One region of the Lysinibacillus sp. NPDC097868 genome, then DNA from elsewhere that is predicted to be linked to it. Evidence: riboswitches for the same ligand, from Rfam matches in the RefSeq annotation. Region 1 holds a riboswitch; the other holds the start of a gene.

What was found. Region 1 has a riboswitch for cobalamin ahead of ACIQXJ_RS19900 (hypothetical protein). Riboswitches for the same ligand answer to the same signal wherever they lie in the genome.
Region 2: it holds a riboswitch for cobalamin, as region 1 does, so the genes downstream of both, ACIQXJ_RS23390 (FecCD family ABC transporter permease) here and ACIQXJ_RS19900 (hypothetical protein) in region 1, are expected to answer to the same signal.

The regions. Positions count from the first base shown of each region.
Region 1 is NZ_JBIWBS010000004.1:154,572-166,692, reverse strand. Features, by position in the region: gene ACIQXJ_RS19920 (putative RNA methyltransferase) at 1-278, opposite strand, end outside; gene ACIQXJ_RS19915 (MATE family efflux transporter) at 279-1,658, opposite strand; gene ACIQXJ_RS19910 (tyrosine-protein phosphatase) at 1,802-2,569, opposite strand; gene ACIQXJ_RS19905 (ABC transporter substrate-binding protein) at 2,861-3,820, opposite strand; gene ACIQXJ_RS19900 (hypothetical protein) at 3,822-4,364, opposite strand; cobalamin riboswitch at 4,519-4,728, opposite strand; gene ACIQXJ_RS19895 (glutathione peroxidase) at 4,883-5,428, opposite strand; gene ACIQXJ_RS19890 (hypothetical protein) at 5,660-6,208, opposite strand; gene ytvI (sporulation integral membrane protein YtvI) at 6,302-7,360, shown strand; gene ACIQXJ_RS19880 (C40 family peptidase) at 7,713-8,879, opposite strand; gene ACIQXJ_RS19875 (ABC1 kinase family protein) at 9,350-11,335, opposite strand; gene ACIQXJ_RS19870 (c-type cytochrome) at 11,585-12,121, opposite strand, start outside.
Region 2 is NZ_JBIWBS010000009.1:34,007-46,127, reverse strand. Features, by position in the region: gene ACIQXJ_RS23395 (ABC transporter ATP-binding protein) at 330-1,112, opposite strand; gene ACIQXJ_RS23390 (FecCD family ABC transporter permease) at 1,118-2,164, opposite strand; cobalamin riboswitch at 2,312-2,505, opposite strand; gene ACIQXJ_RS23385 (YdhK family protein) at 2,682-3,263, shown strand; gene ACIQXJ_RS23380 (response regulator transcription factor) at 3,318-4,004, opposite strand; gene ACIQXJ_RS23375 (sensor histidine kinase) at 4,011-5,375, opposite strand; gene ACIQXJ_RS23370 (NADPH-dependent FMN reductase) at 5,777-6,319, opposite strand; gene ACIQXJ_RS23365 (nitroreductase family protein) at 6,383-7,000, opposite strand; gene ACIQXJ_RS23360 (ring-cleaving dioxygenase) at 7,066-8,049, opposite strand; gene ACIQXJ_RS23355 (MarR family winged helix-turn-helix transcriptional regulator) at 8,104-8,538, opposite strand; gene ACIQXJ_RS23350 (YusW family protein) at 8,703-9,173, opposite strand; gene ACIQXJ_RS23345 (YcdB/YcdC domain-containing protein) at 9,308-11,530, opposite strand; gene ACIQXJ_RS23340 (LysM peptidoglycan-binding domain-containing protein) at 11,654-12,121, opposite strand, start outside.

The DNA of each region.
Region 1 (12,121 bases):
ATTAGCTCTGCTATTTTCTCCTCTAATGGATCATACAGACCACTATCAATAATCGCTTTACGGGATTCAAAAAGATCTTTACTATATTTAGAAGCTACACTATGTGTCAGCATATTTACATAACCTTGCTTAGCAATATCAAAGGAATGGTTTGCTGAACATGTAAGCCTCCCTTGGTCATAGACCTGGATGGACTCCTGACAAATCGGACAAGCAAATAGCCCGATATTTGCATCTATTAATGCCGCTCCTGCAGCACGTTTAGAAAGTGCCCCCATTTAATTCGCCTCCTTTTGTTCAGTAGGTGAGACAATTGCAAAACGCTCCCACTTTCGACTTTTCCATCTAAAGTATACGATAATGGCACGCATCCATTCATCTGCTGAAATAGCTAACCAAATCCCTACTAGTCCCCAATCTAATACAAATACAAACAAATAGCCAAGTGGCAAACTCATACAGACCATTGATAAAAAGCCAATTTTCACTGGAAACCTTGCATCGCCTGAAGCACGTAATGAATTAATAACAACGATATTCATCGTACGACCTGTTTCTAATAAAATACTTAATGCTAATACAGACCCACCAATGGCTATTATCTCTGCATTATCTGTAAATATGCTCATTAACTGTTTTCTGAAAATCGTCACAACACTTACCATTAGTATTGTAAAAATAAAAGCTGAGCGCACGCTTATCCATAATTGATGATAAGCCTCATCTTTTTTACCCGCGCCTACATAGCGACCTATAATAATAGCTGTCCCCGTACCGATTGCCACCGCAAACAAGTACGTAAACATCGAAATATTCATTGCATATTGTCTTGCTGCAAGCGTTTCAGATCCTATATAAGTTGCATAATAGAGGAAGACAATTTGGCAAAATTGGTAAAGCACTTGCTCAAATGCAGACGGTAACCCGATATTTAAAATTTTTCGAACATACTCTTTTGAAAAAGTGAAATAGTATTCGATTTTCACACGTATCTCCATTACCTGATACAACAGCCATGAAAATACAATAACCGCAAGTCCACGACTAATTATCGAGGATATCGCAGCACCTTTCACACCTAATTCCGGCAATCCAAAATTACCAAAAATCAATCCGTAGTTTAACACGACGTGAACGACATTCATACCGAGTGATACATACATCGTCTGCTTCGTCCAACCATGTACACGAATAATAGCAGCTAATGCATTAATAATAGCTTGTAAGAAAATAAAACTACCAATTATGACTAAATAGCTTTGGGCATATTGTAAGACATCGCCCTTCAGATTCATCATCGTCATTAAATGGCTTGAGCCTAAGAAAAACAGAGCACTCATAATAAATCCAACAATTAAGTTCATCGTAATTGCCAACGCTGAAATCTTTGTAGCCTCTAAAAATCTTTTTGAACCTAAATATTGCGAGACAACTATCGCAGCACCATTACCTACCACTTCAAGAATTAGTATCGCAATATGAATGTATTGATTTGCCGCGCCAACACCTGATACAGCATTATCTGATAAGGCACTTAACATAAATGTATCGGCTAAACCCATTAACATAAATAAAAAAACTTCTAAAAAAATCGGCCATGTTAAATGGAATAGACTAAACTGGTCTGCCGAATGTTTCTCTCTAATCGCATGTCCCAACAACTTCACTTCTCTCTATATTACATAAAAATCTATTGTATCTTATCACAGATTTGCCACTGTAAAGGATAGCGAATACAAAAATATTTTGAATAGCTTACAAAAAAATCCCTCTCACTGACTTACTGTGAAAGGGCGTCCTATTAGCATAAGCAATTTTCTTGTAATTGCTGGCGTTTTTCTGTTGTTAAACCAAACTCTTGCTCTAAAAACACTGTTTTCGAACCATAACGACTATCTATAGCATCAAAGGCTGCTTGCAAATAATCCTCACGTGCAGACATTAATGCATGGAACTGTTGTAGCTCTTGGTTATTAAAAGTATTTTGAATTGCCTGTGCCATTCGTTCTATCATAGGGCGTAAATAAATATTCGTATCTAAATAGTCTTGCATAATGGTTTCCTCGGGTACATCTAATGCGAGCAAAATGAGCGCACCGCCAATTCCCGTTCGATCTTTTCCTACGGCACAGTGATGGACGAGGCCTAAATTATCTGGATTTTGAATTGTAGACATTAATTTTTTAAATGAAGCATTGTTAAATGGCATTTGTGCATAAAAATCGCGGAACATCTCTGGGCTTACAGCCTTATAAAAATTGTGGCCGCCGGTATTTGTCGGCATCTCAAATGCGTGATTGCCCTTTGCAGGAATTTGAATATACTTTGCGCCTTTAAATGTGGGGTTAGGATTATTTAGTGCCTCTTGTTGATCTCGGTAATCGAAAATTGTCTTTACTCCTAGTGCTTCAAAACGCTCCTTGTCCGCCGGCGTCATCTTACCTAGTGCAGCTGAGCGATATAGCAATCCATTCTTAACTACTCTGCCATCTCGCGTCTTATAGCCACCCATATCACGGAAATTCAAGACTGCCTCAAACGGAATAACCTTCATGCCAAACTGTGTCATCCACTACGCCTCCCTTATTTAAGCAAGCATTTATATTTCTATTTTATAGAACAACTGAAGATAATACCAATTATTCACAAAACCTTTTAGAAGGAATCCAGAGAGTCTATGAATTTGTCGGTAAACATGGAAATATCGCCGGTTGAAGTCCGTGAAGTCTGTACGTAGCGGAAAATATCTACCATAGCGGACAACAACGTTCACAGCAAAAAAGTGTTAGATTGAACGCAGTCAATCTAACACTTTATCTCTTTGGCACAAGCTCTAATGAGTGGCTTTCACCATTTATATTTATTTAAATAATTCGGGATAGACTGCTTTTGCTACCATCTCAACAGCTTCACCAATACGTGGACCGGGACGATTTGAAATATCAGTATCAATATAATTTACTGCTTTATCTTGAATAGCAGTAATTGTATTCCATCCATCACGCCCAAGGATTTCTCCTACTGAGTCTTCTACATAGTTTACTGTTGTTAAAATAACTTGAGGATTTTTCGCAATAACATCTTCCTCAGAAACTTTTACCCATCCTGTTTGATCACCAAATACATTGTTCACATTCGCTGCATCAAGAATCTCTTGTTGGAAAGTACCAGCTGCTGTTGTATAAATATCTGGCTTAGGGCTAATTTCTAAGTAAACATTTTTAGGTGTTTCTACACCTTTTACTTTTGCTTGCACATCCGCGATTTTTGCTTTAATATTTTCGTTTAATTGCTCACCTTTATCTTTAACGCCCATCACTTCAGCAATTTGTTGAATATCTCCATATACATCTTCAAATGATGCTGCTGATTGAATAGCAAATACTTTTACGCCTGCATCTTCAAGACCTTTTAGCGCATCTAATGTTTCGGCATTGCCTGTTGAATAAGCTATGACAACATCTGGCTTTAATGCTACAATTCGCTCAGTGTTGAATGTTACAGAATCAGAAACACGTTCAATATCTTTCGCTTCTTCAGGGTACGTATCATATTCAGTTGCACCAATAACTTTATCGCCAACACCTAGTGCAAATAGGATTTCTGTGTTACTCGGTTGTAATGACACAACCGTTTTTGGTACTGCATCAAAGGCTACTTCTACATCGCGATCATCTGTCACTTTGTAGCCTGTTTGCTCAGCTTGTTGTCCTGCTTTTGATGTATCGTCCTTTTTTGCTTCATTTGCTGTGCCGCACCCTGTCAATACAAGTGCTAACATTAACACGGTAAGCCATTGGAAATTAAATAGTTTCTTCACTTTACACATTCTCCTTCTTTTTCTTCATCGGATATGACTTGCTTATAAACGGAATTTCAGCAATTCCAGCCTGTTGATTCATGTATACAGCCATTACAAAAAATACATTAGCCAATAATCCTAAGTAATCGAAAAGGATGGCTGGTACTTCTCTTTCCTCAGAAACTTTATGTAGAACACGGTATGATTTTTTTGCCTCACTACGACATAAATGAAGCGCAGTTGCAGCACCCGTACCTTGTGGTAAAACAAAGTTCTGAATTTCTTCCTTTACATGCCCCACATAAAAATCATAGCGATCGCTAAGCCATAACAAATCTTCTTCCGTTACCGCTAATTTGCCACGTACTGAGCCATTTACATGGTAGGCCATTGGCAAAATAGTCAATAGATCTGTCGCCACTACTTCAACTTCTTCAGCTTTTACAGCCGTCAATGCTACACCGACATGAGTTGTTAAACTATCCGTACGAATCTCAAAATCTACAGTAGATATTTTTTCACGCATGAACGGGTAGCAAGAATAACGGGCATCTTTTTTCATACTTAGTCCCTTCTTTCTTTCATGAACATATTTTGCTTTAAGGTGCATAAAAAAACGCCGCTCCCTAGGGAACGACGAAAATAGCATATATAGTGCCGCCTCACGCGACATTGCCTATGTATTTGCCGTATATCCTCCTAGCTTCCGAAGAGTTTTTATACATTAAATAAAGGTCGGTCTCCTGGCTCGTACAGCTCACTACCCAATGCAGTAGCGATATCATAAAACCTTCCCATCTTGGGACTTTCCCTTTTCGACAGTGGCATTTTTTATGATTCTTGTACTTACAGTTGCGGAAACAGCTTCGGTTTTACACCGAATTCCCGATTATGCTAAAGTTAGCACCATTATTCTGCAAGAATTATTCACTTGATTAGCAGTTTATCATATATTGATTTGAAAGAGTAGTTGTGAGATTGTGGAATATTCGAATATATTTATACAAAACTTAGCACTATTTCTACATAGTGATCAGCTATTTGTTATTCCAGCCTAAAAATTCTGATTAAAATAGCTAGCTATAAAATTTTTTCAATAGCTTGTTCAATATCTAATTGTGAATCTGTTGGTTCAAAGCGCTCAACTGTATTACCTTGATTATCTACTAAAAATTTCGTAAAGTTCCAACGAATGTTACGTCCATCTAAAAAGCTAGGTGCAATTTGGATAATAGCTTCAGCTAACATCTTCTCCTGCATATTCACTTTTCCGAATTCACGAAAATCTACTTCATGCTTTAAATAATTGAATAACGGATGGGTCTTTTCTCCATTAACCTGAACTAGTTCAAAAATCGGGAAAGTTACCCCGTAGTTAATTTGGCAAAGTTTCGTTGTCTCCACTCCATCTTCTGGGTTCTGGTGCCCAAACTGATTACACGGGAAACCTAAAACAACGAAATTCTCCTTGTCGTATTTATTATACATTTTTTGTAAATCTTCAAACTGATATGTAAAATCACATTGGTTGGCGGTGTTGACGATTAACATTGTCTTTCCTCGATACGTCTCCATTGATAAAATTTCACCGTTAGGTTTTTTCACTAAATAATTATAAATCCCCATTTTCTCGACCCTTTCTAATTTACAAAATTATACTGTTATTATGCTATATACAGTTGCATATTTACGTGTTTCCTTTTTATAGATAGTTTCTAGCTCTCACTTATACCATAGCTCACATCAGTATATAAGACCTACAAAACACTGAATCCATCCTCCTATTTTCATTATAATCAATAACTTTCCTTTCTTCAAAACAACACACTTGGGCATAAAAATAGCCATCTCGCTATTTTAACGGATGGCTGTTTTATATTTCTTTTTGTATTTTATATCCTGCTCTTCATCTATTAATCTCTTTGCAATATCCAGTAAGTTTTGATCATTCGTAGCATCAAACAACTTCTTGAAGGAGACAATAATATCATATCGAATACGCGATGGTTGCTTTTCATCGATACATGTTTGGAACCTTTTCGCTAAATACGAAACAATTAGATCCCTTTGAACTTGTCCAGCAAGCCCAATTTGCCAAATTGCTTGAAGAGCATGCCTTGCTGTTACTGTTTTTTCATCATATGTTACTGCCCAAATTTTTAAAAAATCATCCAGAACACGCTCTTCCGGGTCACTTTTTGCTGCTAATGCACATAAAAACTGTGCTGCCCGTGCACGAGCATGTCCATCTGTATATGTAAGGGCTTTAATAAGCTGTTCCCAAACAGCATATGTCCAATCTACTGGTTCTTGCATAATTTTTATCAATTTTCTATACGACTCGTATTCAATCTCACGGTCACGCTCTGTTAAATTACTAAAAAGTTGCAAAATCTCTTTTTCCATGATTTATCCCTACCTTCATTCTTTCAGAACGTTTTCAAATTTTAATTTTTTTATGTTACACTTTACTTAATAATAACGATAAAAGGAGAGCTTATGAATAGAACTATAACTCGAAAGTTGATTATACGAACGCTAGCGATTATATGCCTACTTATAGCCGTATATTTTATCATTCCTGTCTCCGTGCCAATTATTTTAGCAGGTGTTACAGCTTTTTTATTAGAACCTATTGTTATGTTTTTTAAAAGAAAATGGAAAATGTCGCGAAAAATAGCTGTTGCTTTTATATACATAGTAAGCGTTATTTTTATTTCTATTATTTGTTACTTTACTATTACACAACTAATGTCGCAAATTATTTCCATTTCAAAGCAAGCACCTTACTATATCTCTAAATTATCCGAGATGTGGGGTCATATGCAAGAGAATATTTCAAAATATACAGAAGACTTTCCAACTGAAGTGAGTGCTTCACTTCAAAAAACGACAACCGACTTCATTGAGAAAGTTGAAGACTCTTTTTTAAACTTCTTTAATTATACCAAAGTTACGACCTTCTTTTCACAAATTCCAAGCCTCTTTATAAGTCTTCTTGTTTATATGATCGCCCTATTTCTATTTATGCTAGATTTACCAAAATTAAAACAGTCAACTTATAAATATTTAAAGCCTACAACTGAAGAAAAATTGAAAATTATTACTAATCGTTTAAAAGACGCATTTTTCGGTTTTATGAAGGCTCAGATTCTTGTCAGCTTTATTATAGCTGGGGTTACACTTGTAGGTTTACTACTTGTTCAACCGAAATATGTGATAGTAATGACCATTATTATTTGGATTATTGATGTTATCCCTTTCCTTGGTTCAATTATTATTTTAGCACCTTGGGGAACTTATCACCTCCTGATGGGGAATACAGCGATTGCCATTAAGCTCTTTGTTCTTGCAGCTATTTTATTAATTATTCGCCGAACTGTCGAGCCTAAAGTAATGGGTGCACATATCGGTTTACCCCCTCTGCCAACCTTAATTGCGATGTTTATCGGTTTACAATTGTTTGGCGTCATCGGCTTACTCGTAGGACCATTTGTTATCATCTTCCTCTTCGCCTTAAAAGAAACAGGAGTTATCAAATTGAATTTCAAAATTTAATATAAGATTTTAAAAAATATACTGCAGTTAGGGAAATTCTATTTGATGGGCATCACACAAGTATAAATACCAAAAGGCACTCTTTGTTCTTTTTAAACAGAGGGTGCCTTACATTTTTGTCTATTTATGACTACTAGAATATGAAGTTATAAATTGATTAACTCCGCTATCTTTAAGAAGCGTTCGATTATTACCGCTCCTTCTACACGGGTAATGTATGCAGTTGGAGCAATCGTTTTATTCGTGTAATTTCCAAATAAAAAATAGCACCCATTATCGTTACTTGATAATGAATGCTATTTAATAGTTTATTTAACTTTTTTGCTATTAAAATCGTCTAACTAATATAGGCTTATTGAATACGACCGAAGCCTACTAAATATTGGTTCCACCAATCAAGTGACTCAATGACTACCCCTTTATTTTGAGCATCAATCATTGTGTTATTACCAAGGTAAATACCAACATGCGCTACGCCTGAGCCATAGCTGAAGAATACTAAGTCACCAACACGAGCTTCACTTGCTGAAATTCGTTTTGTTGATAAATATTGTTGTGATGCTGTACGAGGTAATGATACACCCGCTTGCTTGTAAGACCATTGTACAAGACCTGAGCAGTCAAAGCCTGTTGTAGGATTACTGCCACCCCAAACATATGAACGACCTAGGAATTGCTTCGCTGTAGAAATAGCATCACCTGAAGATGCAGTACCTGCACCAGATCCAACTATGATTGGTTGAGGTTTGCTACCACCGTTATTTTTACCGCTATTGTTATTATTATTGTTGTTATTGTTGTTGACATGAACTACAGGTGTAGCTGATTGAAGTGCACGTAAACGAGCTGCTTCTTCCTCAGCTGCCTTACGCTCTGCTTCAAGACGTTCTTCTTCTTGCTTCGTTGCAATTTGTGCCTTTAATGCAAGTGATTTTGCTTGGTTTTCAGCTTTTTTCACTTCCATTTCGCTTTCCTTTTGTTGAAGCTCTTGGAATTGTTTTTGAAGCTCTTTTTGTTTCTCGTCTAATGTTGCTTTTTGTTCTTCTAATTTCGCCTTGTCTGCTTCTTGTTGATTTACTAGCTCTTGGTCAGCATCCATTAATGTTTTTACCGCTACGACACGGTCCATTAAATCTGCAAAGCTCTTTGCTTCTAGAACAACGCTTAAGTATACACCCACTGTGTTATCTTGTGCTTGGTATGCGGCCATACGCTCACTTAAAATAGTTGAACGTTGCTCAATACGTTTTTCAGTTTCAACAATACCTGCATCTACTTCTTTTATATCTGCTTGTACTTGGTTAAATACTTTAACTTTTTGATCAATTTCTTGTTGAAGCTGGTCTAACTCTTTTTCTAAATTTTTAACTTCTGCATCAATTTTCGCTTTTTTATCTATCATTTGCTGAGACGTTTCTTCAGCGTGTGCTTCAATCGGTTGAACTGTATTAAATAATAGGCCGCCTGCAAGTGCTAATGCTAGCACCATCGACTTACGCCATTTATTACGCTTACCCATGGGTCTTCATTTCCCTTCATCTATCAATTTCGCTCTTTATTTTCCTATGTAAATACTTGAACGATCAATTTAAATTCTTATGTTTTTATTAGCCTTTTAAAGTTTAGCATTATTGCCGTAACTTTTATACTATTTCCCGCCGTTTTAATAGTTTAGTAAAACTCGAAATATAATTGTAACATTGTAACGAATACGACATTTTTCTACAAAACGCTAATATAACGCTACAAATTACTACAAATTTCTCTAATTAACACCTTCCACCTTGGTTATTTGTAATCTTTTTGTAATATAAAAAGGTAGGAGAATCATCCCCTACCTCAAACTGTATCCAAACTCATAGAATTAAACTACTTCCATTATATTTGTTCGAAACACCTGAATATTGTAGATTGTGAAGACCACAAGGAAATATGCAATTGACGACTTTTAGTTGCTTAACAAGCAATTTATAATAGCATTGTCTTCTCCTACCTCATGGAGCGTAGCGCTTGAATAGATAGTCGTACTAATAAAATTGCACATAAGAACAACCCTAGATAAGCGGCAGTATTCAAATACACTGCATACGGCTGATGAATGAATTGAGAAATTGCTAGTAGTGCAACCGAGATAATACCAAATGTAATACCGACAAGTAATAAAACAAAACGTGCAAATAGCTGGGTAATGAAACGTGAGTTATGGTCATCTGAAAAAATATCATGATGCAATATAATTTTTCCGCTTTCTACTCTTTGAATAAGCTGATCGATACGTCTTGGCATTTTTCGTAAAGTAGGAATCAGCATCGACAGTTCTTCCTGCACTCGATCTTTTGTCGCCATCGGTTCTTTAAATGGTCTTAAAAATGCAGCTCTCATATAAGATGCAGAAAAATCTTTAGCTTCTGTAAAAATATCAAATTGCGAATCAATCACACGTAAAGTCCCATCTAATGTTACTAATGATCGAAGCGCTAAACCAACAGAGGGATAAAACGCAAGACCAAAATCCCGTACGACAGTAAACAACGAATGTATCAATTCTTCAGTTGGAATACGATCTACATAGGATATTTTGAGTAATATTTGGTCCATTGCCTGTTCTACTTTACCACGATCCGCATGGTCCTTATTTTCTACTAGCAGCATTAAGCCATCGTATAAAATACTAGAATCATTTTGTTGAATACCTAATAAAAATAACTTTAAGCCTTCCTGTTGAGTAGCTCCTAAGCGCCCCACGGCTCCGAAATCGAGGAGAATTGGTCCCCCATCTGACTCATCAATATAAATATTTCCCGGGTGCGGATCTGCATGAAAAATTCCTGAAAATAACATTTGTTCAAAAAAGGAATACAAAATTGTTCGAGCAAATTGTCTGCGATCTATATTCAATCGTCTAAATTCGGAAGACCCCTCAGCCACACTTTTACCACGAACGTATTCCATTACAATGATGTCTTCATCACAAAACTCTGTATATATTTTAGGGATACGTACTTTATATTCACTTTTGGCAAGAGCATTCGTTACTTGTAAAGTATTGCGTACTTCAATATCCAAATGAATCTCTTCTCGTAAGCCGTCTGCAAATGCTCCCGCTAATTCTCGGAAGCCTAACGACTCTGCCCAAGTAGACTTGTTTGCAAACCAATTTGCAAATTCCTCTAAAATATCAAGATCATCACGCATAATTCCTTTTACTTCTGGACGCAATAGCTTGACTACGACTTCTTCATAATTTTTCAGTCGTGCCTTATGTACTTGTCCGATAGAAGCTGCTGCCAATGGCTCCATATGAAAGTTTGTAAATACATCATCTACAGACATTGGTAGGGATTCCTCTAAAATCTTTGTAACTTGCTCGTGCGGTAAAGGCTTTACACTTTGCTGTAAATGCTTTAACTCATCAATAATAATAGGAGAAAATAATTCTTTGCGCGTTGAAAGTACTTGCCCGAATTTAATGAATATCCCGCCGCATTGCTCCAAAGTTGTACGTAATGCAACAGCAAGCTCCTTCTCATTTTCCCGCTGCCTTGCATATTTAATCGTTTGCACTATACCATTTGTCACTGCTATTTTTAGCACCTGACGCAATCTCTTCTGCTGTCGCCAGTAGCTACGTAATCTCAACAATATTGATTTTTGCCCATTGCGTCGCTCTCCACCTTTAATCCCTATTGGATCAAACAGTTCGAATACCAGATAGAGCAGCATGGAGATAAGCAACATACTACCTATCCAAATAAGCGTACTTACCTCGGTAACGGTTTGCATCATCGACTCCGATAAAAAATCTCGATGACGCAAATAGGAATACCAATAAACAAAGGACGTAAGCGTAACACTAATAACAACAGATAGTACTCTTCGTACAAAGTTAATATTAGAGCCTATTAAACGACCACTAACAAAATAAATAATTCCTGCAACAAATATAATTTGAATAAGTAACTTCAAGTAAACCAACAAGCGCCACCTCCCGTTGTTTTTCCTAATACTGCTAGTATACCAAATTCATGTACTAACTTTCTTTTCCGAACTACTAGGGACAGCAAGATAAGTTGGAGGCAGTTCCACTATTTTCTCTTATGCATAATAGGACTTCTTATAACGTAAAAATCCACGTCGCTTCTCGCGTGCTTTTCGTAAGCCGCAGGAATCTCCATGGATTTTACTGACAATATTCAGAATTGTTTCGGTGTCTGGCACTTATTTTTAATTCGTAGAAAGCACTTGCGCCCAATCAATCGTGCCATTTTTTACTTGATCACGCTTCTCTTTATCCATTAAGTCGTTCGGACGACCACCTTTTGGCCAGTCTTTATCATGGTTGGCCCATTCAGGACGATCCTGCGATAAAATGTAGGCAGCTAAGTCAGCGGCATCTTGATCAGATAATGTACCACCCGCTCCAACTGGCATATTATTTTTAATGTAGCCAGCCATTTTGGACATACGTGCCATACCCGCACCATCATTAAAGGAATTATCGCCCCATAATGCTGGACCTGTGTTAGCGCCGGTACCAGAGCCATCTGCAGCATGACAAGCAATACAAGATTGCGCGTATACTTCTTCGCCGTTCGCTACATCTGGAACAGGTATGTTTTTCATATTACTTGTACCTGCCCATTCACGCTCTGCTCCAATCGGTACTCCTTGTGAAATATAAGCAAAATAGGCAACCATAGCTTCAAGCTCGTCACTGTTCATTTCAAACTTCTTGCCGTTCATACTTCTTACCATACAGCC
Region 2 (12,121 bases), on a different contig from region 1:
CGTCTTACGTTACGTGCGTTCCCGCAGGAGTCTGCGTGGATTTTTAATTGGTTAACCATAAAATTCAATACTTACACAGTAAATTATTTGTGTGACTGGCACTCCGCATATACACCTAACAAAAGCATCAGACTTCCTATATCCCAAAAATCCACTTCGCTTTCCGCGGGCACGTTGTAAGCCGCAACCGTCGCTGCGCGCCGCTTGTTACGTCTTACGTTACGTGCGTTCCCGCAGGAGTCTGCGTGGATTTTTACTTGGTTATTTATAAATACCCAACTTGCAGTGCTATATGCAAATTGTTTCAGAATTGTTTGAGTGACTGGCACTTATGTAGTTTTTGTGAATTGTTCAGATACATATGTTAAAGAAGGCTTGCCTGTCAGTGGATGTGTTTGAATATCGGCGTAAACTCCAAAAACATCTCGAAGTAGTTTAGGCGTTAACACTTCTTCTGGTGTACCGTAATGAACAATACTACCTTGTTGTAAAACATAGATTTGATCACAGTACATAGCTGCCATATTCAAATCGTGTAAGGCAGCGACAACAGTCAAATGCAATGTTTGAATTAAGTCCATTAATTGTAATTGATGCTGAATGTCTAAATGATTAGTAGGCTCATCTAAAATAAGCACTTGCGCCTGTTGTGCTAGTGCACGTGCAACCATCACTCTCTTTTTTTCTCCTCCAGAAAGAGAACTAAAGCTGCGCGTTTCTAAATGGGCAATACCCGTTTGAGACAATGCCTCTTTTACAATATTGAAGTCTTCCTTACCGTCCATTTCAAAAAGCTTCTTATGTGGCGTTCTTCCCATGCTCACCAAATCTTTGACTTTAAAATCGAATAACACAGGTGTTTCTTGACTAACAACGGCTAAATTTTTTGCAATTGCTCTACTTGATTGCTTAAAAATATCTTCCTCATTCAATAATACAGTTCCACTTTCGGGCTTTAATAACCGATACATATTTTTCAATAGTGTAGACTTTCCACTACCATTAGGACCAATTAAACCGACAAATTGCTTTTCCTTTATTTGAATGCTTACTTCTTTTAATATGCGCTGATCATGAATGGAGAATGATACATGCTTCGCCTCTAATGTCATAGCCTTTAATCTCCTTCACCAAATGAATAATTGTTACGGCGTAGTAGCCAAATGAAAAATGGACCGCCACAAAAGGCAGTAATGATGCCAATTGGCATTTCTTCTGGAGCTATTATCACGCGTGCAATCGCATCAGCCCAAACTAAGAAAATCCCTCCTAATAATGCGCTAATAGGGATGACATATTTATAATTAGACCCCACTATTAATCGCACGATATGTGGAATTATTAAACCAACAAACCCAATGGAGCCACTTACTGCAACAAGCACACCTGTTAGTAAAGATACGAGTAGTATCAATTGAATTCGAAATTGTTGAAGATTAACACCTAATGTGACCGCCGCTTCTTCGCCAAGTAGTAATAAATTTAAATTTCGATAATGAAGCCATAACAAACCAAAAACGATGAAAAAAATAATCGCTGGAATGAATAAATTACTCCATTTTGCGCCTGCAAGACTTCCAAGCATCCAATACATAACGGCTTTTATACCGCCCTCTTCCTTAGACATCATTAACATAAAATTTGAAGTAGCAGATAAGATAAACGATACTGCCATTCCTGCTAGCAACAAACGGAAAATAGATATACGCCCCCCTACACGTGACAAGAAAAATACCAACACAATTGCTATAAAGGAGCCTAGAAAAGCAGCTACTGAAAGGGCGTAGATACCTAAAAATGAAAAAGCACCTAAAATGATGACAGCCGTGGCACCAACTGTCGCACCTGAAGAAATACCTAAAATATATGGATCTGCAATTGAATTACGGACAAGTGCTTGCACAGCTGCTCCAGCAATAGCTAAGCCTGCTCCAACAATAGCTGCAAGCATGACACGTGGGACACGTATTTGCCATATAATAATTTCCTGTGAGCGGCTCCAATCATGCTCTATCGTATTTGAGAAAATAGGAATTTTCGAGAAAATAACCTTCCATACATGTAGTGGTGTAATTGACACTGAGCCAATCATTATAGCAACCGTCATTGAAGCAATCAGTACTAAAAGAAGGGTCAATGAAAATAACATAAATTTTTTATTCATTTGCTTATTAACTCCTTATCAATCTTGATAAATACGAAGCAATAAAAAAGGGTATTCTACGCACGAATGCATAGAAATACCCTAGGTTAAACAAAGTTGGAGAAGTATCCATCAATTGTCCGTAATTGCTTGCATCCTCGTGGGCATTACAGGTATAAACTAATTGGCAGGTCTCCTGGCTTCGATTCAACGTTACTATGATTGCCTTCCCATTCTAAAAACAGTGGCTACTACATCATAGAACTCCTCGTTACAGTTGCGGGACAGCGTCGGACTTACACCGACTTCCCTTTTAAGTGGCACTTGTTAACAAGCGTCACACCATTAGTTTCTGAAATTTTAAAATTATGACGATTCTATCATACATAATTATCGTAGTCTATAGCTCCTTACATCTAGGAATCAATCTTTCCTCTTTTCAACTTCATACCAATGGATTTTTGTACAAAACTTAATCCATAATTTCTGCACATTTACTTGTTACATTAAAACAATAAATGATAAGGAGGAAATGCATATGGTATTAAAAAGAAACTGGTTCCTAAGTTTAATGGCAGTAACGGCTTTACTAATATTATCAGCTTGCTCTAACGATACAGCGAAGTCGGTGCCTACTAATAGTGAAGCAATAGATCATAGTGCAGAAGCAGACCATGGAGAAGAGATGAATCATTCAAGCTCGGGTGAAGTTCCATCCACTTTAAAAACTGCTGAAAACCCTAAATTCCCTGTAGGCAGTACTGCTATTATTAAGGATGGACATATGGCAGGGATGGCAGGCGCCGAAGCAACGATTGTTGGGGCATATGATACAACTGCCTATATTATCTCCTATGAACCGACTACCGGTGGAAAGAAAATAGAAAATCATAAATGGGTAATACATGAGGAATTAATAGATCCAGGTGTTGCCCCATTGTCTCCAGGCACTGAAGTTAAAACAGATGCTACGCATATGAAAGGCATGGAAAATGCTACTGTTCGCATTGATGAAGCGGTACAAACGACTGTTTATATGATTGATTTCCCTTTAACAACAACTGGGGAAGAAATGAAAAATCATAAATGGGTTACAGAAAGCGAACTAGCGTCAAAATAAAAACAAAACAACCTCTAAGGTTTATTCCTTCAGAGGTTGTTACTAATTATTTGTCTATTGCTTTTTATCAGCTATCTTATGCCATTTATAGCCGATTCCCCACACTGTCTGTAAATAATCATCTACAGGAAAGCCACTTTTTCGCAGTTTTTCCCGTAAATTGCGGACATGCGAATCAATTGTTCGATCTTCAATTGTGACGTTATAGCCCCAAACTGAATTAATTAAATGTTCTCTTGAAAAAACTTTATTTTGATATTCAAGAAATAGCGCTATCATCGCAAACTCCTTTGGCGTTAAAAGAATAACCTCTTGTTGAAAAGACAATTCAACGGATTCTTTATTTAATCGTAGCCCTTCAAAAATAACTACGGGTTCCTCAGTTTTTGTTCTTCTTAAAACAGCATGTATACGTGCTACTAACTCTTCCTCGTCGAAAGGCTTTAAAATGTAGTCGTCTGCTCCCAAATTTAAGCCTTTTATAATATCAGCCTGTTCTGCTTTTGCTGTTAGCATAATTACCGGTACATTCCAATACTTTCTTATTTCCTGACAAGCTTGCCAACCATCCATATCTGGCATCATAATATCCAACAATACTAAATCTACATGATTCTCTTCTAAATAGTCTAAAGCATCTCTAACTGATGATATGGCTATGCAATGAAAAGAAGGTTCTAAATAAAGAGTTAGTAACTCTAACATTCTTGGTTCATCGTCAATTAATAATAATGTTTTCATTCGTTCCTACCCCTTAAATAATAATTCAAAAGTAGTCCCTTTGTTTTCTTCACTAACAACGGTTACTTCTCCTCCGTGTGCTTGGACAAGTTCTTTAACAATAGCAAGACCTAATCCCAATCCGCCATGTGCACGCGCTCGAGATTTTTCTACCCTATAAAAGCGTTCAAAAATATAAGGTAATTCCTTCTTTGGAATTCCCTTTCCAGTATCTTTAACAATGATTTTTATTAAGTTATTCTGCCTTTTTACTATTAAGAAAGTTGAATCTCCTGAGGAACAATAAGCCAAAGCATTATTTAACAGATTCAACATAATTTGTTCTAGCCTTACTGAATCTGCCCTTAATATTAATCCCTCTTCACATTCAACAAAAAAGTGAATCTGTTTTTCCTGAAAAGCAGGTCTTAGCTTCACCTCTATACTTGCCACTAACTCATCTAAATGAAGACATTCTTTGTTAATTACAAACGCGTTTTCATCCATTTTTGCTAAATCAAATAAGTCTTTAATTAACGTTGAGAGTCGATTCGTTTCTTCCATAATAATACCTAAATATTTTTGGCGATCCTGCTCCGTTAAATCTCGCTTGTAAAGAATATCTGTATAGCCTTTTATAAAGGTAATAGGTGTTCTTAGCTCGTGAGCGATACTTGCTAAAAATTCCTTTCTTTCCTCTCTTAAATGATTTAAATCATCGGATAACTGTTGAATGGCATTCGCAAGATCGCTTAATTCATCTTTGCCATTAGTGGAAAGGGCGACAGTAAAATCTCCTTTATTCATTTTCAACGTCGCTTCCTTCATAGCCATTAATGGTTGGGCTAATTTTCGAGATAACACAATAATGACGGCAATCGTCACCAATCCTGAAACGAGGCCGACAATTAGAAAATGTTTGTTTAATCGTTCCATTAACGCATGAATGGAATCTGTATTTTGAAACATAAACACATAGCCAATGGTCTTTTGCTGTTTTAGGATAGGACTAATCGTTGCAATATATTTTTCACCCTGCCAATTTTTCTCCAATACCTGACCACTATAAGGCACTCTACCCTTAAGCTTCTTTAAATAAGCATGTATTTCAGGGTGTGAAGATGAAGCGGCTAAAGTTGTTCCAGCATTATCTGTGATAACAACGTCTGTATTTTCTCTTGATTCCATTAATAATATATGTGATAACGTCTCCTCATCGAAATTTTGCTCTAAAATCGTTCGATGTGAATTACCAGTTGTCTGTAAGTTTATTAATTCTTCTTCAACACGCGAGTTAGTCAAAGAAACATGTAAAAAAAACATCATAAATGTTTCTATACAAAACAATGTAATAAAAAAGATTATTCCAAGCTTCAATGAAAGTTTTTTCATGCCTTAACCACCTATATTTCAAAATGATATCGTGAAAGTGTGAAGATTTTATGCAGAAGAAAAAGAGAGGTGCCAGGCACCCACACAATTCTGAAAACTGTAAGATGTTTATAACTAAGTAAAAATCCAAGTAGACTCCTGCGAGAACGCACGCAATGAAAGACACAACAGGCGGAGCGACAGCGACGGTTGTAGCTTACATCATGCCCGCGGAAAGCGTAGTGGATTTTTACGATTGAGGAGCTGCTATTATGCTAGAAATCTAAGAGAGGTGACAGGCACTCGTGATTTCCGTTGCGGGCGGCGACTCCCGCGGAAAGCGTCCGCCCGCAACGGAAATCAACCTCCATTTCAAAAAAATGCCAATAAGTATATCATATACTTATTGGCATTTTTTATTATTAAATATATTTTTTAACCCAGTCTAAGAAGTTTTCAATTACTGTATCAAGGAATTTCACAGTACCTTCATCTGTTAAACTGCCTTCAGCATCGAATTTTGTGTGTACAGCACCGATATATACATCATTACCGCTAAGTAATGGAGAATTAATTCCAGGTGAGAATAAAATATCACGTAAATGTAATTGCGCTTTAACAGTACCTAAATTACCCATTGATGCACCCATCATGAAGGATGGTTTGCCAACCATTACTTTGTCTACACGAGATAACCAGTCAATAGCGTTCACCATAACCCCTGGCACAGTTCCGTTATATTCTGGTGTTAACCAAAGTACCGCGTCAGCTGCTTTTACTTTTGCTTTAAAATCTAATACTGTTTGTGGGGCTTCATTTTCGATATCTTGATCATACATTGGTAAATCACGTAAGCTTAATACTTCTAGCTCAAGCTTTTCTGTATAACGTTTTTGTATAAATTTTGCTAATTGCATATTATAAGATTCTTTACGGATACTACCTACGATTGCTACTACTTTCATGTTGTTTCCTCCTAAATGGTTACTATCATTAATATTTGTTAAGCTTTTTTATTTTATACCGCCCTAATAATAGGTTGCAAATTCTTCAACTGGTTTACGATACCCACGTAAGCGGTGACTACTTTCCTTTTCCTTGCCAATTGTCATCATCAAGACAATCTCATGTGTTGCTGGTACATTCAATAATGTGCGCATTTGTTGTTGATCAAAGCCAATCATTGGACATGTATCCCAGCCTCGATTTTTTGCTGCTAACATAAAGAGCATAGCTGAAAGGGATGCGTTGCGAATCGCGTCCTCCTTCATAAACTCCTCACCACGTTCTTCGTAAAACTTCGCATTATCATCAATGAGACCTTCAAGCTCAAAGTTTGTAATAATACCTAAATCAACCATACCCTGACTAATGTGAGCCGTTTGCTTGTATGCTTCCTTATCGCCTAATACTAAAATAACACCGGAAGCTGAATGTACTTTATATTGTCCATATGCAGCCTCACGAACTCTCTCTTTCAATTCTTGATCCAACACAACGATATATTCTGTATGTTGCAAGTTGAATGCTGAAGGTGCAAGCTTGACGTCCTCTAAAATTGGTCGGATATCCTCCTCCGTCATTACAACACCGTCTATAAAATTATTTGCCGATCGACGTTTATCAATTAACTTTGTAAATTCCATTTTGACGTACTCCAATCATCCATTATGCTTTAGTAGAATTGTGTTCCTTAATAATTAATGACACCTTACTCATATTCTTTTTCAAATGAAACTGTACTTCTTACAGTATCAATTGGACGAACAAGCCCTTCAATTTGTGCGCGCTTAGGCTCTAAGAAAGGCGGTAATGATAGTTTTTCCCCCAATGTTTCATAAGGCTCATCACCCATAAAACCAGGGCCGTCTGTCGCCCATTCAAATAAGATTTGTGGTGCTACACGTGCATATAGCGATTCAAAGAAGTGACGGTTAACATAACCAGACGTATTGAAACCAAAGCCTTCTAATCGTTCTGTCCATTCATTTAAAACAGCACGATCTGCTACGCGAAATGCTGCGTGATGCACAGTACCAAAACCTTGACGAGCTGCTGGCAGGATTGTGTTATATTCCACAACAACTTGTGCACCGTTACCTCCCTCGCCTACCTCAAATAAGTGGAAGTCTCCTTCAGCTTCAATTTCTGTGAAAAGCATAACTTTTTCTAGCATTTCTTTGAAATAGTCAAAATTTGCAACTCGCACAAATATCGGACCTAATCCTGTAATAGCGTATTCAAGTGGGATAGGACCATCTTGCCAAGGTGTACCTGTAGCAACTCCTTTGTTGTTTTCATCAGAAATTAGTTGATACTGCTGATCGTCAAAATCAACAAATGATAATGTTTGCTTGCCGAATTGTTCTTTTATGCCTGTATGTTTGACATTTAAGCGCTCAAATCGTTTTACCCAGTAAGCTAATGCTGCATCTGTTGGCACTCGGAATGATGTTTTAGAGATTTCATTTGTTCCATGTACACCTTTTGGTATGTTTGGGAAGTCAAAGAATGTCATATCTGTTCCAGCACTACCCTTGTCATCTGCAAAAAATAAGTGATATGTTTGAATATCGTCCTGATTGACTGTTTTTTTAACTAAACGCATGCCTAATACATACGTGAAAAATTTATAATTTTCTTCTGCGCTACTTGTAATAGCAGTTACATGGTGAATTCCTTTTAAATGATTCATATTAAGTTCCTCCTATTTATCTCGAATTCGAGATATATGTTTAAAAAAATTTATTTATTTATTAATGGCATTAAGACCGACCTTTTTCAAAGCTACATTCATTGTTTCCAACTCCTGTTGGTCTAATACTTCAAAAATTTCATTGATCTTTTGCTCATGGAGTGGAAAAATTCTATCCATTAAGACCTGTCCCTCATCTGTTAACAATGCATAAGTAACACGTCGATCTTTAGGACAAGCACGTCGACAAACGAAACTTTTTTGCTCCAGCTTATCAATAACATACGTAATACTACTACTTGCAATTAAAATTTTTTTACCAATTACTTGAATCGGCTGCTCACCGTGGTGGTATAAAAAATCTAATACCCCAAACTCAGTCTGGTTTAAATCATATTGAAGCAAATCTTTTTTGGTCGCATCCTGAATCGATTGATAAGCACGGAACATAATCGTAAAAGCTTTTAAACACCGATTTTCTTCCTTCATAAGATGCCCTCTTTCTATTTACCTCGAAATTAAATATCTTTAATTCGAGATAATAATATCACAGATATTCCCTAACAGCAATCATTTTTAACTAAATTAATTTAATAAAAAGGTTTTTCAAAAGCTAAAAGCCCCTATACAAATTAGTGTATAGGGCGCTTCTATTATTTCATTCGTTTAAATTCTTTTTCTGTTCCATCAGCAAACTCTACTTCTACCTCAATCGATTGATAGTCATCTGTAATATTAAACACTTTAATGACTTGCTCAATAACTTCATCATTCGATGTTGTAGAATCGAAAGTTAGTTGCTTAAATAATGGTTCTAACTTCGTATAAGCCTCATCACCTTGAATTTTTTCATTATTACGGTCATCTTCCAATTTAGCCTCTATACCGTTCTTCTTATTCTCATACTCAACCTCATAAGATTCTGTTGCTGAATAATCGACGTCCAATGAAAATTCTATAAAGTTAAAGGGCACTTGATTCGTTACATTTTCACCAGCCTGTTGATTAGTGTTTTCCCCTGTTGGAGCATTCGTAGGTACGTCCTTTACCTCATCCTTATTACAGCCATAAAGTAATCCAGCTACTAATGAGAATACTAATAACATTTTATAATTACGCATCATTTTTCCACTCCTTTTCTGTCATTATTCTTCCCTAAAAACATACTAAGTAAACGCAAAAAGGATATCTCCTAAAAACAGGAGATATCCTTTTTTCTATCATCTTCTATAGATGGAGAACCATCAATCAAATCGTATTAATAGAAGTAATTGCGCCCAGTATTATTTTCATGAATGGCACGAGCCAAGCGAAGTGTTGAAACAGCTAAATCTGCATAACTTACTTTTTCTGTTGCATTAAAGTTGTTTTGTTGTGCATCGATTAAGCCCATTGCACTTGCTAATGCTACGTAACCTGCATATGCCGGATCAATAGTACTTGCATCAGCAAAGTTCAACTTGTAAATATCGTTATGCTTTGCAGCACCTTCTAGACGTAGTACACGAATAAACCATTCTGCAAGCTCTTGACGAGTCAATGTTGCATCAACAGCAAATTCATCTGCTGGTTGTAAAACGCCCATTCTTACTGCTTGTTCAACTATTCCATATAACGGATGTTTAGGGTCAATATTATTAAACGATTGATATGATTCTTCTTCATTTCCATAGCCATAATAGCCATATGTCAAAGATTTAAGAATAATTTTTAATGCTTCACCTTTCGTCACTGCAGTATCAGCATTAAAGTTCGCTGGATCTTTCACTTCCAACACATTTTGTGCTAATAAGTAGTTTAATTCCTCTGCAGCTGTTGGATGAGAAATTTGCGGTTTATTATTTGAATCATCAGCACTATTTACCCATTTACCTGTTAGTGCATCAATTTGATTATATATGCTGCCCTCATATGACGGTGCATACACTAAATCATAATGATTGCTATCTTCTTTATCCTGTTTAGTGTATTGTAACTTCAGCTTTAACGCATTGCTAAATGTTTCCTTTGCCTTATCAGCTGAGACTACCTTACTTACAGATGGCCAGTTATCAATTTTTTGTTGATTAATGTTTAATCCACGTAATGAACCGTCAGTACCGACGCTCACATAAATTTCATCACCAACAACAGGAATCCCGTTTACAACACGCGGGAATGAGAAGCCATATTGGTTGCTATAATTATCATATCCATAATCATCTAACGGTTTTGCATAGTTATGGATATAGGACGGAGCCCACTCTTTTAAGTAGTCAATAGCCTTCGCCAACGCAGCATCTTTCGTAATCTTTTCTGCTTTTTTATCTGTCAGCATGAAATCTCTACTGATGTCATAGTATTGTGTAATTTCACCAGTTGCCTTATTAATTTCAAATGAAGCACCCGATCCACCATTCTCATACATATACATGTAATTTACAGAGTAAAGTGTTTCACCATTTTCATTTTCTCTTTCATCAACCATATCAATTTGTAGCTTTGCCTTATCAGGGTCCACTTTTAAGAAGGATTTTGCAAATTCTTCTACTTCTTCAACCGTCATACCAGGTTTTCTCGGATTAAGTTGTTCTGAAGATAGCTTTTCAACACCTTTTACGCTTGGTGCTTGTGCCACGAAGCCATTTGCTGTTTGCCATTGTCCTGTTAATGCATGTACACCATAGAAGCTCGATGTTGGCATATACACTAGCTTCACTTCACGCTTATCAGATGGATAGTTATAGTCTAAATAATAACGTAACTCTACAGCAAAGTTATCACGAACTTGTGCTAGAACATCTGCCTCGCTCTTTTTCTGTTCTAAACCATCGAATGTTGCCTTTTTAGATACATTTGAATTGCGATATACGTTTACAACTTCACCATTAGCAAGCACACCAATAGAAATAGCATGGTTACTAAGTGTTACACCGTTATGTGTCGGTGCATACGAGAATGCATAACTAATTGGCTCTGATAATGGTCGCGTGTAATTAAATCCATAATCAAAATCATTTTCTTGCAATTTGTAGTTTGCTGTATTCGGGAATTTTTTCAAGAAATCTTGTGCAATTTTTTGTGCATCTTCCTTTGAATATTTAGCAGGATACAGCGCGTCTGCAACATTTGCAGGCTGGTAATAGAAACTTTCTAGCTCTAAATCATCACCCATAAAAGTAATACTACCATACACATCTTTACCATTTACTGTTTTTTGGAAGCTCAAATCATAACGAATCGTTTTATCGTCGTTATAGTAATGTCCTCGCCCCGTATAGAAATCATTATCTGTTAAAAAATTGAACTTTTCTGGGAAAAGCTCACGTAATTTTTTAATAAGTGTACTTTTTGTTACCTTTGTTTCTGTTGAGGCTACTTGAATCTCTATTCTCTCTGGAGAATCCTTAACATTAGCAGAAGCTTGTGCCATTGGAGAAAGTACTCCGACAGAAAATGCAGTAGATGTTAGGATAATCCCCAACTTTTTAAATTTACCCAAAATATCCCTCCTAAAATACAATTTACCTAATTATATATTATATTCCCAAAATAGGAAATAGTATTTACAGATTATTTCCAATAAGAAGAAAATAGATTGGGTATACCATTATCCCTATCATTGTCATTTCTTCACCACATTAAAATTTGAGCCTATCAATAACCAATTTTGCGGGAACGGTAACCCAAGCTTCCAGTAGCCTATACCTCTAAGCTTGTACTGCTTAATTAAATTGAATTTCGCTTGAATCGACCGTGCATCTTCAAACCAGACTATATGCGCTCTTCCTTGCTCATCATAATATTCAAAAAAAGGGGCTTGAGCATTCCAATCATATTGGATAGCTGCATTATATTTTTTTGCAATCTCAATAGCTCTTTGCGGACTTACGGCCTCTGCATATGGACCTCCTTGTACAAACGGCAGTGTCCAATCATAGCCATATAAATTTTGTCCAAGCAATATTTTACTTGGTGGTATTTCTGATACAGCATATTTGACAACCGCCTCAACTTCGCGAATTGGTGAAACAGCCATAGGGGGTCCAGCAGAATAGCCCCATTCATAAGTCATCAGCAATACGAAGTCCAC